One region of the Streptomyces sp. NPDC043812 genome, then DNA from elsewhere that is predicted to be linked to it. Evidence: riboswitches for the same ligand, from Rfam matches in the RefSeq annotation. Region 1 holds a riboswitch; the other holds the start of a gene.
What was found. Region 1 has a riboswitch for S-adenosylmethionine ahead of thrC (threonine synthase). Riboswitches for the same ligand answer to the same signal wherever they lie in the genome.
Positions count from the first base shown of each region.

Region 2: linked by a shared signal. The riboswitch ahead of AC067Z_RS01810 (aminotransferase class V-fold PLP-dependent enzyme) and the one ahead of thrC (threonine synthase) in region 1 are both predicted to bind S-adenosylmethionine.

Region 1 is NZ_JBWKCY010000002.1:24,903-32,422, reverse strand. It holds gene groL (chaperonin GroEL) at 1-444, opposite strand, end outside; gene AC067Z_RS02815 (cold-shock protein) at 737-940, opposite strand; gene AC067Z_RS02810 (MoaD/ThiS family protein) at 1,350-1,628, opposite strand; gene thrC (threonine synthase) at 1,658-2,956, opposite strand; SAM riboswitch class I at 2,974-3,101, opposite strand; gene AC067Z_RS02800 (glucosyl-3-phosphoglycerate synthase) at 3,254-4,198, shown strand; gene AC067Z_RS02795 (hypothetical protein) at 4,237-4,443, shown strand; gene AC067Z_RS02790 (alpha,alpha-trehalose-phosphate synthase (UDP-forming)) at 4,500-5,885, shown strand; gene AC067Z_RS02785 (FG-GAP-like repeat-containing protein) at 5,978-7,198, opposite strand; gene otsB (trehalose-phosphatase) at 7,351-7,520, opposite strand, start outside.
Region 2 is NZ_JBWKCY010000001.1:384,827-392,346, reverse strand. It holds gene qcrC (cytochrome bc1 complex diheme cytochrome c subunit) at 1-137, shown strand, start outside; gene qcrA (cytochrome bc1 complex Rieske iron-sulfur subunit) at 134-1,210, shown strand; gene qcrB (cytochrome bc1 complex cytochrome b subunit) at 1,207-2,835, shown strand; gene trpD (anthranilate phosphoribosyltransferase) at 2,960-4,024, shown strand; SAM riboswitch class IV at 4,101-4,218, shown strand; gene AC067Z_RS01810 (aminotransferase class V-fold PLP-dependent enzyme) at 4,421-5,866, shown strand; gene AC067Z_RS01805 (Lrp/AsnC family transcriptional regulator) at 6,370-6,651, opposite strand; gene AC067Z_RS01800 (rhomboid family intramembrane serine protease) at 6,648-7,370, opposite strand.

The DNA.
Region 1 (7,520 bases):
GGAGGCCGTCGAAGCGATCTGCTCCTTGGTCTCGACATCCTTCGCCTGCTCGAGCAGGGCGCCGGAGACGGCCTCGACGGCCTTCTCGATGCCGCGCTTGAGGGCCATCGGGTTGGCGCCGGCCGCCACGTTGCGCAGGCCCTCGCGGACGAGCGCCTGGGCGAGAACGGTCGCGGTGGTCGTACCGTCACCGGCGACGTCGTCCGTCTTCTTGGCGACTTCCTTGACCAGCTCGGCGCCGATCTTCTCGTACGGGTCCTCGAGCTCGATCTCCTTGGCGATGGACACACCATCGTTGGTGATCGTGGGGGCGCCCCACTTCTTCTCGAGGACGACGTTGCGACCCTTGGGGCCAAGGGTGACCTTGACGGCGTCGGCGAGCTGGTTCATCCCGCGCTCGAGACCGCGCCGTGCCTCCTCGTCGAACGCGATGATCTTGGCCATGTGAAGTGGTCCTCCCGGACTGGGGTGGATTTGCGACGGACTGCGTGGCGCCCGCGACGGACGGCCTGCCTGCCTGTGGTTCCTTGCCCCACCCGGCCTGCGGGCCTCGCCGACCCAGTCCTTCTGTCACTCTCACTGGGAGAGTGCTAACGCAATGATTAGCACTCGACCCCCCCGAGTGCAAGCGGCTTCGGAGATGCCACGCGCCCCCGCACGCACGAGGGGCCCGCATCCCGGTGACCGGGATGCGGGCCCCTCGGCGTGAGTGCGTCGGTGGCCGATCGCGCCTGGATCAGACGGCGAGCTTGACCATGTCCGCCTGCGGACCCTTCTGGCCCTGCGAGATCTCGAATTCGACTCGCTGACCTTCTTCAAGGGTGCGGTACCCGTCCATCTGGATCGCGCTGTAGTGGACGAAAACATCCGCACCACCGTCGACCGCGATGAAGCCGTACCCCTTCTCCGCGTTGAACCACTTGACGGTGCCCTGAGCCATGCCTAACTCCCCTATTACTGGCCCTTGCACAGGACCGCACTTCGCGGACCCGGGTCAGACCTCACCCCAGCAGGAGGGGTGTGCGCCGGAACGCGTCGACCGCGGCTGAATGTATCTGCCCAACTGCCCTCTGCAACAGGTCAATCGGACGAGAAATCTGGGCAGGACCGAACGACCGATTCATGCGAATTCATGGAATTCCTGGGCAAGTCGGGCCCGGCAAAGTGGAACTTCCGAGGCATTTCGATCGCACACTTTGACCGCATTCTTACGGCACGGAGGCACATTCCGGAGCGGTCGGCGGAGGGGGCTTCCCAGACTCTACCGCGCTCAACCCTACAGAATTGCCCCCTCCGCTTCTCTCGCGGAGGGGGCAATTTCAGTAACTCTGGGTAATGCGACGGGGAATTCAGCAACCGCCTGCCACGGCCGGAATGATCGAGACGCCCGCACCGTCCGGCGTCACCGTCTCGAGGCCCTGCTCGAAGCGGACGTCGTCGTCGTTCACGTACACGTTGACGAAGCGGCGCAGCTTGCCCTGGTCGTCCAGGACGCGAGCCGCGATGCCCGTGTGGTTCTTCTCCAGGTTGGCGATGACCTCGGCGAGGGTCGCGCCGTCGGCCGGGACCTCGGCCTTGCCGCCCGTGTACGTGCGGAGAATGGTGGGGATGCGGACGTTGACGCTCATGGGTGCAGCCTTTCTTCGGTCTCGGGTGGTCAGTGGGCCAGGCCGGCGTCGCGGAACGCGTCCAGGCTCGGGCGGATCGTCGCGGTCGGACCGGTGGTCGGGGCGACCGCGTCCAGCGTCTTGAGGCCGTCGCCGGTGTTCAGCACGACGGTCGTGAGCGCCGGGTCGAGCACGCCCGCCTCGATCAGCTTCCTGGTCACACCCACGGTCACGCCACCCGCCGTCTCGGCGAAGATGCCCTCGGTGCGGGCCAGCAGCTTGATCGCGTCGACGACCTGCTCGTCGTTGACGTCCTCGACCGCACCGCCCGTGCGGCGCGCGATGTCCAGCACGTACGGGCCGTCGGCCGGGTTGCCGATGGCGAGCGACTTGGCGATGGTGTTCGGCTTCTGGGGGCGCACGACGTCGTGACCGGCCTTGAAGGCGGTGGACACCGGCGAGCAGCCCTCGGCCTGGGCGCCGAAGATCTTGTACGGCTTGTCCTCGACGAGACCGAGCTTGATCAGCTCCTGCAGACCCTTGTCGATCTTGGTGAGCTGCGAGCCGGAGGCGATCGGAATCACGATCTGGTCGGGCAGCCGCCAGCCGAGCTGCTCGCAGATCTCGTACGCGAGGGTCTTGGAGCCCTCCCCGTAGTACGGGCGGAGGTTGACGTTGACGAAGCCCCAGCCCTCGCCCAGCGGGTCGCCGATGAGCTCGGAGCAGAAGCGGTTGACGTCGTCGTAGTTGCCCTCGATGCCGACCAGTTCGCCGCCGTAGACCGCGGCCATGACGACCTTGCCCTGCTCCAGGTCGTGCGGGATGAACACGCAGGAGCGGAAGCCGGCCCGCGCTGCGGCGGCGCCGACCGCACCGGCGAGGTTGCCGGTGGAGGAGCAGGACAGGGTGGTGAACCCGAAGGCGCGGGCGGCTTCGACGGCGATGGCGACGACGCGGTCCTTGAAGGAGTGCGTCGGGTTGCCGGAGTCGTCCTTGATGAACAGGCCGCCGGTGACGCCCAGTTCACGGGCGAGGTTGTCGGCCTTGACGAGCTTGGTGAAGCCGGGGTTGATGTTCGGCTTGTCGGCCACGTCGGCGGGGACGGGCAGCAGGGGGGCGTAGCGCCAGATGTTGTTCGGGCCGGCCTCGATCTGCTCCCGCAGCTTCTGAGGATCGCCGCTCGGCAGGTCGTACGCGACTTCGAGCGGCCCGAAACACTCGGCGCACGCGAAGATGGGGCCGAGGTCGAAGCGCTGTCCGCACTCGCGGCACGAGAGTGCGGCGGCGGGTCCGAGATCGACGGACGCGGTGGCGGGGGTGGTGGTGCTTGCGACAGTCTGCGCAGCCATGGTGGCGAGGCCCTTTCTCCTCATCTTCCTCGTGACGCATCTCGCCACGAGACGGAATTGGCACCTTCCCCACCGTGACCTCGCGGTCGGCGGGAGGGTTGCCGGGGCTTCAACGGGCCGTTCCCTCTGCCCCTCTGGATGAGCGGTATTCGATTGTCGGCGAGGCAACCCCGGCATGCGCCGGTCACCTGCGTTGTTCAAGACTGTAACCGAAGGCGCGGACGGTTGAGATAGTCGTCCGAACCGCGAGATGGATCACAGGACCGACGGTGGACCCGATGTCAAGGAGACGCACCCGTGCTCGATGAGGTGGAGCGGTGGCTGGAAAGACGCTCGTGGTCAGCCGCCGACCGCACCCTGAACCAGCTGCTCACGGCCAAGGCCGGGCGTGGTCTGTCGGTCAGCGTCGTGCTCCCGGCGCTGAACGAGGAGGCGACCGTCGGTGACATCGTCACGGTGATCCGGCGCGAGCTGATGGAGGCGGTGCCGCTCGTCGACGAGCTGGTGGTGGTCGACTCGGGGTCCACCGACCGTACGGCCGAGCTGGCTGCGGCTGCCGGCGCGCGGGTGGTGCACCGGGACGCGATCCTCCCCCGGATTCCGGCCGTCCCGGGCAAGGGCGAGGTGTTGTGGCGGTCACTGATGGTGACCAGCGGGGACATCGTGTGCTTCGTGGACGCGGATCTGCGCGACTTCTCGGCGGACTTCGTGTCGGGGATCGTGGGCCCGCTGCTGACCGAGCCGGACGTGCAGTTCGTCAAGGCGATGCACGACAGGCCGCTCGGCAACGAGCCCGGGCAGGGGGGCCGCGTGACGGAGCTGGTGGCCCGGCCGCTGCTGAATCTGCACTGGCCTCAACTGGCCGGTTTCGTCCAGCCGCTGGGTGGCGAGTACGCGGCCCGGCGCAGCCTGCTGGAGCAACTGCCGTTCCCCGTCGGCTACGGAGTGGAACTGGGCATGCTGATAGACGCGCTGAACCTGGTGGGTCTGGACGCGCTGGCGCAGGTCGACGTGGGGACGCGCAAGCACCGCCACCAGGACGGCCAGGCGCTGGGCCGAATGGCCGCAGCCATCTACCGTACGGCCCAACTGCGCCTGGCCCGTGGTCACTTGGTCCGGCCGTCGATCACGCAGTTCGAGCGCGGCGACGGCGGATTCGTGCCGCGGACCCACACGGTGGACACCGAGGAGCGGCCCCCGATGCGCGAGATCGGTGAGTACGCGGCGCGTCGCGCGGCATAAGCCGGAACTGCCGTCCATTTTGTCTACATTTCCTATCTATGGACCCTATGGACCTCGTGATCGCCATGCACACGATCAACGGCGCGATGCCCCTGACCACCGAGTCGGCCGACGGCACCGGTGAACTGGCCCGCACCGGCTCCACCGCCGAGCAGCTGTGGCTGCTCGGCGGCATCGCGCTGAGCCTCACCGCCGCCGGTGTGGTCGCCGTCGTCGCGGCCCGCGGCCGTCGCCGGGATCACTGACCTGCGAGCAGGCGTACTCACGTTTGAGGGATTGCGGTACGGGCTAGGTTCGGCACATGGTCACCGATGCTGCACAGATCCTCGTCGCGTCCAACCGCGGCCCGGTCTCGTACACACTGACCGGGACCGGAGAGCTCGACGCCCGCCGCGGCGGCGGCGGACTCGTCTCCGGTCTCTCCGCGATCGGCTCCGACGCACAGTCGCTGTGGGTGTGTGCCGCCCTGGGCGAAGGCGACCGCGAAGCCGTACGGCGCGGGGTCGGCGAACCGGGCATCCGGATGCTCGACATCGACGCCGCCGTCCACGCGGACGCATACAACGGCATCGCGAACTCGGTGCTGTGGTTCGTCCACCACATGCTGTACCAGACGCCGCTGGAGCCGGTGTTCGACCAGGAGTTCCGGCGGCAGTGGGCCGCCTACCGGACCTACAACCGGGCCTTCGCGCAGGCCTTGGCGGAGGAGGCGGCCGAGGGCGCGGCAGTGCTCGTGCAGGACTACCACCTGGCGCTGGTGCCCGGCATGCTGCGGGAACTCCGCCCCGACCTGCGGATCGGGCACTTCTCGCACACGCCGTGGGCGCCGCCCGAATACTTCGCCATGCTGCCCGACGACATCGCGGAGGAACTGCTGCGGGGGATGCTCGGCGCGGACCGGCTCGGGTTTCTCACCAGGCGGTGGGCGGACGCGTTCGCCGCCTGCTGCGCCCACGTGGTCGGCGGCACCGGCACGACGGCGATCGGCGTCCACGGCCTCGGCGCCGACGCCGACTTCCTGCGCGAACGGGCACACCGGCCCGATGTGGCCGAGCGGATCGAGGAACTGCGCGCGGAGATCGGTGAGGGCCGCCGCACGATCGTCCGCGTCGACCGCACCGAACTGTCGAAGAACATCGTCCGCGGGCTGCTGGCCTACCGGGAGCTGCTGGAGACCCGCACCGAGTGGCGCGAACGGGTCGTGCACATCGCGCTCGCCTACCCCTCGCGGCAGGACCTCGCCGTCTACCGGGACTACACGGCAGAGGTCTCGCGCCTCGCGGACGAGATCAACGAGCAGTACGGGACCCCTGGCTGGACGCCCGTCATCGTGCACGTCAAGGACGACTTCGCACGCTCGCTGGCCGCGTACCGGCTGGCGGACGTGGCCCTGGTCAACCCCATCCGGGACGGCATGAACCTGGTCGCGAAGGAGATCCCGCTCGTCTCCGACGCGGGCTGCGTGCTGGTGCTGTCGCGGGAGGCAGGCGCGCACGAGGAACTGGGCGAGGACGCGATCACGGTCAACCCGTACGACGTCAGCGGGACGGCGGCGGCACTGCAAACGGCGCTGACGATGCCCGCGGAGGAGCGCGCGGAGCGCACGAAGCGACTGGCCGCGGGGGCGGTGGCGCTCCCGCCGCGCCGCTGGTTCCTGGACCAGCTGGAGGCTCTGCGGGCGGAGTGAGGCGAGCCACCCGGCGCCGGACGCGACGACAGGGCCCCCGCCCGGAGGCGGAGGCCCTGTCGCGGTTCAGCGGATCCCGCCCTCGCGGTGGATCAGAAGAAGCCGTTCAGGCTGTACCAGTCACCGGCGCTCTCCTCGCGCGACGCCAGGCCGCCGGTGCCGGTGCCCGGGTAGACGAGCTGGCAGCCCACCCCGCGGCAGCTCTCTCCCACGAAGGTGCTCTTGGTGACGGCGATGAGGTCGGCCTTGCCGTCGCCGGTGACGTCCCCCAGTCCGAGTAGGGACTCCATGACGTTCCAGCCGCCCTTGCCGATCAGCACCCGGGACCCGAGGGCACCGTTGGCGCCCGGGTACAGGAACAGCTCGCCGGTCGAGGCCTTGCGGGCGATCAGGTCCGCCTTGCCGTCGCCGTTCATGTCGCCGGCCCCCACCATGGCGCTCATGCCGGTCCAGCCGCTCGCACCGATGACCTTGCGCGCGCCGAGGGTGCCGGTGCTCGTGCCGGGGTACAGCCACAGCTTGCCCGTGGCCTTCTCGACGGCCAGCAGGTCCGAGCGTCCGTCGCCGGAGAGGTCTCCGTGGGCGACGAGCCTGCTCATCGTGTTCCAGCCGCCGTTGCCGATGAGCTTGCGGGCACCGAGGCTGCCGGTGCCGGCGCCCGGGTACAGCCACAGCTTCCCGGTGGACGCCTCGCGGGCGATCACGTCCTCCCGGCCGTCACCGCTGTAGTCGCCGTGCCGGACGAGGGCGTTCATGGCGTTCCAGCCACCGGTGCCGACGAGCTTCCCGGAGCCGTCGCCGCGCAGGAACCAGAGCCGGCCCGCCTTGTCCCGGACGAGGACGTCGGCCTGCTTGTCGGCGTTCAGGTCGCCGAAGCCCGACGCCTGGGGCGCGGTGCCCGCGTACCACTCGGGGTAGGCCGCCATCCAGCACTCACGCTCGGTGGGGACGAAGCTCACCGAGCTGACGGTGCGGTGGGAGTAGCCCCATTCCGTGCCCGCGGGGTCGGGACCCCAGATGGAGACGCCGCCGTCCCTGTCGTAGTTCGCGTTGTCGTGGAGACAGGCGAACTTGGACGTGTGGTTGACGACGGACTGGAACGTGTTGTCCCAGCTCCCCAGCGTCGCCTTGTTCGTGTTCGTCTTGAACATCGTGCCCGTGCCGTTGTCGGACTTCCAGGCACAGAAGTAACCCGACGGGCAGTCGCGGATCGCGGCCTGCGCGGGCGCCGCGCCCGCACCGAGAAGCCCGAGCGAGGTGAGCCCCAGCGTCGTGGCCAGTGCGGCCACACGCCGGAGCAGAGTCGTGCGCATGTGTTCCCTCCCTGACGCGGCGCGGAGAGACGCTCGACGCGCCGCAGCAGGAAGATACCGTGATCAAGCCATGGCGCGATCACGAGTTTCGCCTTCGCGCTCGGCAGCCCGGCCGTCCTCACGGCAACGGCCGGACAGATCGCGACAAAGCCCTACGCGACGCGCTCCGCCAGGGCGGCCAGCAGGTCGGCCACCGCGCCCGGACCCGGCAGGACCAGGTCGGCGCGGTCGACGAGCTCCGGTACCTCGCTGCCGCTGCACACCAGCAGCCCCGGGACGCCGTCCGACCGCAGCTTGTCGACCGCCGAGTAGGCGGCCAGGT
Region 2 (7,520 bases), on a different contig from region 1:
CCACTCCCGGCGGGTTCGCCCTCGGCGGCCTCGGCCCCGTGAGTGAGGGTCTGTTCGGCTGGATCTTCGGTCTGGGCTCGCTGATCGCTGTTGCCGTCTGGGTTGCGGCCCACACCGCTAAGGCCAAGAAGTCATGAGTAGCCAAGAGAATTCAGAAGAGAACCTGCCGGTAGAGCAGGGCACCGCGCATGACGCGGCTCACGGCGGCGGCACTGCTGTCGCACAGCGTGACGAGGACCCGCTCGCCGATCCGGGACTGCCGGCCCACAAGCCGCGCGTCCAGGACATCGACGAGCGTGCGGCCAGGCGCTCCGAGCGCACCGTCGCCTTCCTGTTCACGCTGTCGATGCTGGCCACGGTCGGCTTCATCGCCTCGTTCGTGATCTTCGATGTCAGCAAGATCATCTACGTCTGGCCGCTCGGTCACATCAGCGCGCTCAACTTCTCGCTGGGTCTGACCCTGGGTATCGCGCTCTTCTGCATCGGCGCGGGCGCCGTCCACTGGGCGCGCACCCTGATGTCCGATGTCGAGGTCGCCGACGACCGGCACCCGATCCAGGCGGAGCCCGAGGTCAAGGCCAAGGTCATGGCCGACTTCGCGGACGGTGCGCGGGAGTCCGCCATCGGCCGGCGCAAGCTCATCCGCAACACGATGTTCGGCGCGCTGGCCATGGTGCCGCTCTCCGGCGTCGTGCTGCTGCGCGAGCTGGGCCCGCTGCCCGAGGACAAGCTCCGCCACACCCTGTGGTCCAAGGGCAAGCAGCTCATCAACATGAACACGAATGAGCCGCTGCGTCCCGAGGACATCGCGGTCGGGTCGCTGACCTTCGCCATGCCCGAGGGCCTGGAGGAGAGCAACCACGAGTTCAACAACGAGATCGCCAAGGCCGCCCTGATGATCGTCCGCATCCAGCCGGAGGACATCAAGGACAAGCGCGAGCTCGAGTGGTCGGTCGACGGAATCGTCGCCTACTCGAAGATCTGCACCCACGTCGGCTGCCCGATCAGCCTGTACGAGCAGCAGACGCACCACGTCCTCTGCCCGTGCCACCAGTCCACCTTCGACCTCTCCGACGGCGCCCGCGTCATCTTCGGCCCGGCCGGTCACCCGCTTCCGCAGCTGCAGATCGGTGTGAACGCCGAGGGCAATCTCGAAGCGCTCGGCGACTTCCAAGAGCCTGTCGGTCCTGCCTTCTGGGAGCGCGGATGAGTACCACGGCAACAGACGCCAAGAAGAAGGCACCCGCCGGCGAGAAAGTCGCCGACTGGGCCGACGGCCGGCTCGGGATCTACTCCCTGGCCAAGGCCAACATGCGGAAGATCTTCCCGGACCACTGGTCCTTCATGCTGGGCGAGATCTGCCTCTACAGCTTCATCATCATCATCCTCACGGGTGTGTATCTGACGCTGTTCTTCCAGCCCAGCATGGCCGAGATCGAGTACCACGGCTCGTACGTGCCGATGCAGGGCATCCGTATGACCCAGGCGTACGCCTCGACCCTGGACATCAGCTTCGACGTCCGCGGTGGTCTGCTCATCCGGCAGATCCACCACTGGGCCGCGCTGATCTTCCTCGCGGGCATGTTCGTGCACATGATGCGCGTGTTCTTCACGGGCGCGTTCCGCAAGCCGCGTGAGATCAACTGGCTGTTCGGCTTCCTGCTGTTCGTCCTCGGCATGTTCACCGGGTTCACCGGTTACTCGCTCCCGGACGACCTGCTCTCCGGCACCGGTGTCCGCTTCACGCAGGGCGCGATCCTGTCCACGCCGATCGTCGGCACGTACATCTCGATGTTCCTGTTCGGCGGGGAGTTCCCCGGCCACGACATGGTGGCCCGGTTCTACTCGATCCACATCCTGCTGCTGCCGGGCATCATGCTCGGTCTCGTGGTGGCCCACCTGATCCTGGTCTTCTACCACAAGCACACGCAGTTCGCGGGCCCCGGCAAGACGAACAAGAACGTCGTCGGCATGCCGCTGCTGCCGGTGTACATGGCCAAGGCCGGAGGCTTCTTCTTCCTGGTCTTCGGTGTCATCGCGATCATCGCCGGCCTGTTCACGATCAACCCGGTGTGGGCGCTCGGTCCCTACCGACCGGACCAGGTGTCCACCGGCGCCCAGCCCGACTGGTACATGGGCTTCGCCGAGGGTCTGATCCGTGTGATGCCGGGCTGGGAGATCAACCTGTGGGGTCACACGCTCGTCCTGGGTGTGTTCATCCCGCTGGTCATCTTCGGTGTGGTCCTCGCGGCGATCGCCGTCTACCCGTTCATCGAGTCCTGGATCACCGGCGACAAGCGCGAGCACCACATCCTGGACCGCCCGCGCAACGCGCCGACGCGTACCGCGCTGGGTGTCGCCTGGGTCGTTGGCTACGTGATCATGCTGCTCGGTGGCGGAAACGACATCTTCGCGACGCACTTCCACCTGTCGATCAATGCGATCACCTGGTTCGTCCGCATCACGTACTTCGTCGGACCGGTCCTCGCGTTCATCATCACCAAGCGGATCTGCCTGGGTCTGCAGCGTCGCGACAAGGAGAAGGTGCTGCACGGGCGGGAGTCCGGCATCATCAAGCGCCTGCCGCACGGTGAGTTCGTCGAGATCCACGAGCCGCTCTCGCAGGCCGACCGGTACAAGCTCACCGCACACGAGCAGTACACGCCGGCCGAGATCGGCCCGGCGGTCGACGAGAACGGTGTCCGCCGCAAGATCGGCCGCATGGAGAAGCTGCGCGTCAAGCTCAACAAGGGCTACTACGGCGAGGACAACCAGATCGCCAAGCCCACCACCGAGGAGTACAAGGAGATCACCAGCGGCCACGGCCACCACTGATCGCCTGACCTGAAGGTCGCCACAGCCGAGGGCCCCGTCCATTCGTTGGACGGGGCCCTTCGCCGTAACCGGGGCTGGATAGGGTGGAGACATCTCTGTCGGCACGTGGACCCAGGAGTGGACCATGAACGTTGTGACCCCTGAAGGCGGCGACAGCGTGGCGGCCTACTCCTGGCCGAGCGTGCTGAATTCCCTCCTCGACAACCGTGACCAGAGCGCGGACGCCACCGCGTGGGCCATGGACCGCATCCTCAGCGGCGAAGCGACCCACGCGCAGATCGCCGGCTTCGTGGTCGCGCTGCGTGCCAAGGGCGAGACGGTCGAGGAGATCTCCGGTCTGGTCCGGACGATGTACGCGCACGCCAAGCTGATCGAGGTACCCGGCCCCAGCGTCGACATCGTCGGCACGGGCGGAGACGGGGCCAAGACGGTGAACATCTCCACCATGTCCGCCATCGTCGTGGCGGGTACGGGCGCGAAGGTGGTCAAGCACGGCAACCGCGCCGCGTCCTCCGCGAGCGGTGCGTCCGACGTTCTGGAGAAGCTCGGCGTCAATCTGGAGCTGACCCCGCAGCAGGTGGTACAGGTCGCCGAGCAGGCGGGCATCACCTTCTGCTTCGCGGTCAAGTTCCATCCCGCGCTGCGGCACGTCGCCGTTGCCCGCAAGGAGCTGGGCATCCGCACCGTGTTCAACTTCCTCGGCCCGCTGACCAATCCGGCCAAGGTCAAGGCGCAGGCGACCGGTGTCGCCGACGCGCGGATGGCGCCGATCGTGGCCGGGGTGCTCGCCGAGCGAGGCTCCTCCGCCCTCGTCTTCCGCGGCGACGACGGACTGGACGAACTGACGACCACCGCGACCTCCCGGGTGTGGCGCGTCCGGGACGGGGAGGTGCGCGAGGAGGCGTTCGACCCGCGGGACATCGGCATCGACCTGGTGCCCGTCGAGGCGCTGCGCGGCGCGGACGCCTCGTACAACGCGGACGTCGCGCGCCGGCTGCTGGCCGGCGAGACCGGGCCCGTACGGGACGCGGTTCTCCTCAACTCCGCCGCCGCGCTGGTGGCGCTGGAGCCGACGGACGGCACGCTGAACGAGCAGCTTGCAGCCGGTGTGGCGCGAGCTGCGCAGTCCATCGACTCGGGCGCGGCCCGGGCCGCGCTGGAACGCTGGGTGGCCGCGAGCAACTCGTAGCCGCGGGGCGGGGCGCGGTCCGGATACTGGACCGCGCCCTTGCGCAGTGCGAGACGTATGGCAAGATGCTTCCCAAGGTCATGAGTGACAGCGATTACGGCCCCGGCCCGCTGTCCGGCAACCCTCCGTCCGTGGCGGGGTGCCCCGGGTGAAGACCAGGCCGCAGGCAGCGAGGTCTGTGGCAAGCGCGGACCCCCGCGGCATCGTCGAATGCCGCGTCCCTGGGGTCCTGGTCCTCAAGGGAGCAGTCTCGTGAGCAAGCGAATGCGATAGGGCGTTTCCGCCCCTTCTTCCGTACACCTCCGCGCGGTCACTCCCGTGCGTCGAGGCCTTCCCCGTACCTCCGTTACGGGTTCGTCGAAGCCAACTCGCCTTTTCCTGCCGGGAGATACCGCCATGTCCGTGTGCCCTGACACCACCACTGCCTCCGCCGTCGCCAGCCCGTCCCCCACCGCGGCAGCCACCGCCGCTGTGACTGCCGCCGGCACCGTCGCTGTCGATGGCGAGCCCTGCTGCGCCGCCCCGCTGCCCGTTCTCGGCCGGGACGTCACCGTCCCGCTCGTCACCGGCGGCGAGGTCACCTACGCCGCCCTCGACTACGCGGCCAGCGCCCCGGCCCTGCAGCGCGTCTGGGACGACGTCGCCGCCTACGCGCCGTACTACGGCAGCGTGCACCGCGGTGCCGGCTACCTCTCCCAGCTGTCCACCGACCTGTTCGAGAACAGCCGCGTGGCGGTCCACGAGTTCCTGGACTGCAGGGACGACGACCAGGTCGTCTTCACCCGCTCCACCACCGACTCGCTGAACCTGCTCGCCGCCGCGCTGCCCGCCGAATGCCAGGTCTTCGTCTTCGAGACCGAGCACCACGCCTCGCTGCTGCCGTGGGGCGGCACCCGCGTGACCTACCTCAACGCACCCCGCACCCCCGACGACGCCGTACGGACGCTGGAGCACGCGCTCGCCGGCCGCGAGCCGTACGGACCGGCCCTGGTCTGCGTGACCGGCGCGTCGAACGTCACCGGTGAGCTGTGGCCGGTCAAGGAGTTGGCCGCGGCAGCGCACGCCCACGGTGCCCGCATCGTCCTCGACGCCGCCCAGCTGGCGCCCCACCACCCCGTGTCCGTGAAGGAGTTGGACGTCGACTGGGTCGCCTTCTCGGGGCACAAGCTGTACGCGCCGTTCGGCTCCGGTGTGCTCGCCGGCCGTGCGGACTGGCTGACGGACGCCGAGCCGTACCTCGCGGGCGGCGGCGCCTCGCGCAAGGTCGCACGGCGCGCCGACGGAGGCGTGGACGTCGAATGGCACACCACGGCCGCCCGCCACGAGGCCGGTTCGCCGAACGTCATCGGCGTCTACTCGATCGCGTCGGCGTGCAAGGCGCTGACCGACGCCGGTTTCGACGCGCTGGTCGCCCGCGAGCAGCACCTGATCGCGAAGGTCCGAGAGGGCCTGGCGGCGGTGCCCGAGGTCCGCGTGCTGTCCCTCTTCGGCGACGACGCACCGCGGGTGGGCGTCATCTCCTTCGTGGTGGAGGGCTGGAACAGCTCGCACTTCGCGGCGGCGCTCTCGGCCGAGTACGGGATCGGCGTACGGGACGGTCTGTTCTGCGCGCACCCGCTGGTGCGCACGCTGCTGGGCAGCGACCCGCAGGACGCGGGCGAGTGCGGGGCGCCGGAAGCGGAGCCGGGGGAGCGCTCGCTGAACGCGATCCGCGTCAGCTTCGGGGCGGGTACGCCGGACGAGCACGTGGAGCGCTTCGTGGCGGCGGTGGGGGAGCTGGTGCGGGAGGGCGCGAAGTGGGCGTACCGCACGGAGGACGGCCGCTGCGTCCCTGCGGTGTGACGGGGCTTCGCCCCGTGGGCCCTAGCAGGCTGGCGGCCCCGTGCCCGTGCCCCCCTGCCCAGGGGGTGGTTTGTGCGGGTGCCGGGGCCTCCGGGAGGGGGGTGCCCGGACTGCTTTCCCGTACTTGCCGGTCCCCTGCTCACGACGCCTTACGTCCGGGCACCCCCCTCCTGCGACCCCGTCCCCCTCACGCCGGATTCGACCGTTGCGGCCGGTGGTCGCCCCACGGGCAGGAGTGGCTCCCCGTAGGTGGGTGCGGTGCTCTCCGGGCGGGAGGGAGACGGCCGGGGCCGGGAAGGGGGACGCGCAGGGGCGTGTTCGGGACGTAAGGCGTCGTGAGTCTGGAGTGGCGCAAGTAAGGGAAAGCAGTCCCGGACATGCCCCCGGAGCGGCACCCGGACGCCGAACCACACGAACCCGGCCACGCCCGAGGACCGACGCCGAACGCCCACGGCCCGGGCCACGCTCGGCAGCGTGAACCCGGTCCGCCGCCCGCCCGAGGGCTACGCGTCGAGGCCGATCGCGAACGCCGCCTCCAGGTCGTGCTGCGAGTACGTACGGAACGCGACATGCGTGTCCGTCCCCTCCACGCCCTGGATCTTGCTGATCCGGCCGGGGATCACGTCCGCCAGGTCGTCGTGCTTGGCCACGCGGACCATCGCGATCAGGTCGTAGGTGCCGGTCACGGAGAAGACCTCGCTGACGCTGTCCAGCGCCGCGATCGACTCGGCGATCTCGGGGATGCGGTCCACGCTGGTCTTGATGAGCACGATCGCGGTGATCACGGTTGGCGTTCTCCCTCGGTGGCCGCTGCAGATGCCTTCACTCTAGTCCCACGTCCGAAGCGGCCCCACGCGTAGAGGAAGCCCACCGAGAACCCCGAGAGGTGCGCCAGATAGGCCACGCCCGGACCGCTGTCCGCGTTCCGGGCCGCCAGCCACTGCAGGACGAACCAGAAGATCAGCACCATCCAGGCCGGGAAGCGCAGCGGCAGGAAGAAGAGGAACGGGAACAGGCTGGTGACCCGTGCTCTGGGGAACAGGTACAGGAACGCGCCCAGCACCGCGGAGATCGCCCCCGAGGCGCCGACCAGCGTCTGCCCCGAGGCAGCGTTGGCCACCGCGTATGCGAGAAGGGCCAGGTATCCGGCGCCCAGGTAGAACAGGGCGAACTCCACGCGCCCCATACGCTCTTCGGCCATCGTGCCGAAGACGTAGAGGAAGAGCATGTTCCCCAGCAGATGCAGCCAACTGCCGTGGACGAACAGGGCGGTGAGCGGGGTCAGCAGGGCGCGCGCCGACTTGCCCATGAGTTCGTCGGGGATGACGCCCCAGCGTTCGAAGTAGGCCGTCTGCGCTGCCAGCAGGTCGGGGGCGGGGTTGAGTCCGGAGACGGGGCTGACCACGAAGACCGCACAGCAGAGCGCGATCAGGGTGTAGGTGACCCGCGGTCCCTTCGACGCGCTGTGGACCCTTTTCCTGGCCGTGCTCCACCGACTGATCATGGACAGAGCATGGCGTAGTGGGACCGACCGGTGCAGAGTGCCTCGCCGCGGCCACGCGTACCCGTGAGGCCGTAGGGTTACAGGCAGTACATCCGCAGTTCGACGGCGCACCGCGGCACCCGCATCCCGCACGACGAAAGAGGACGGCAC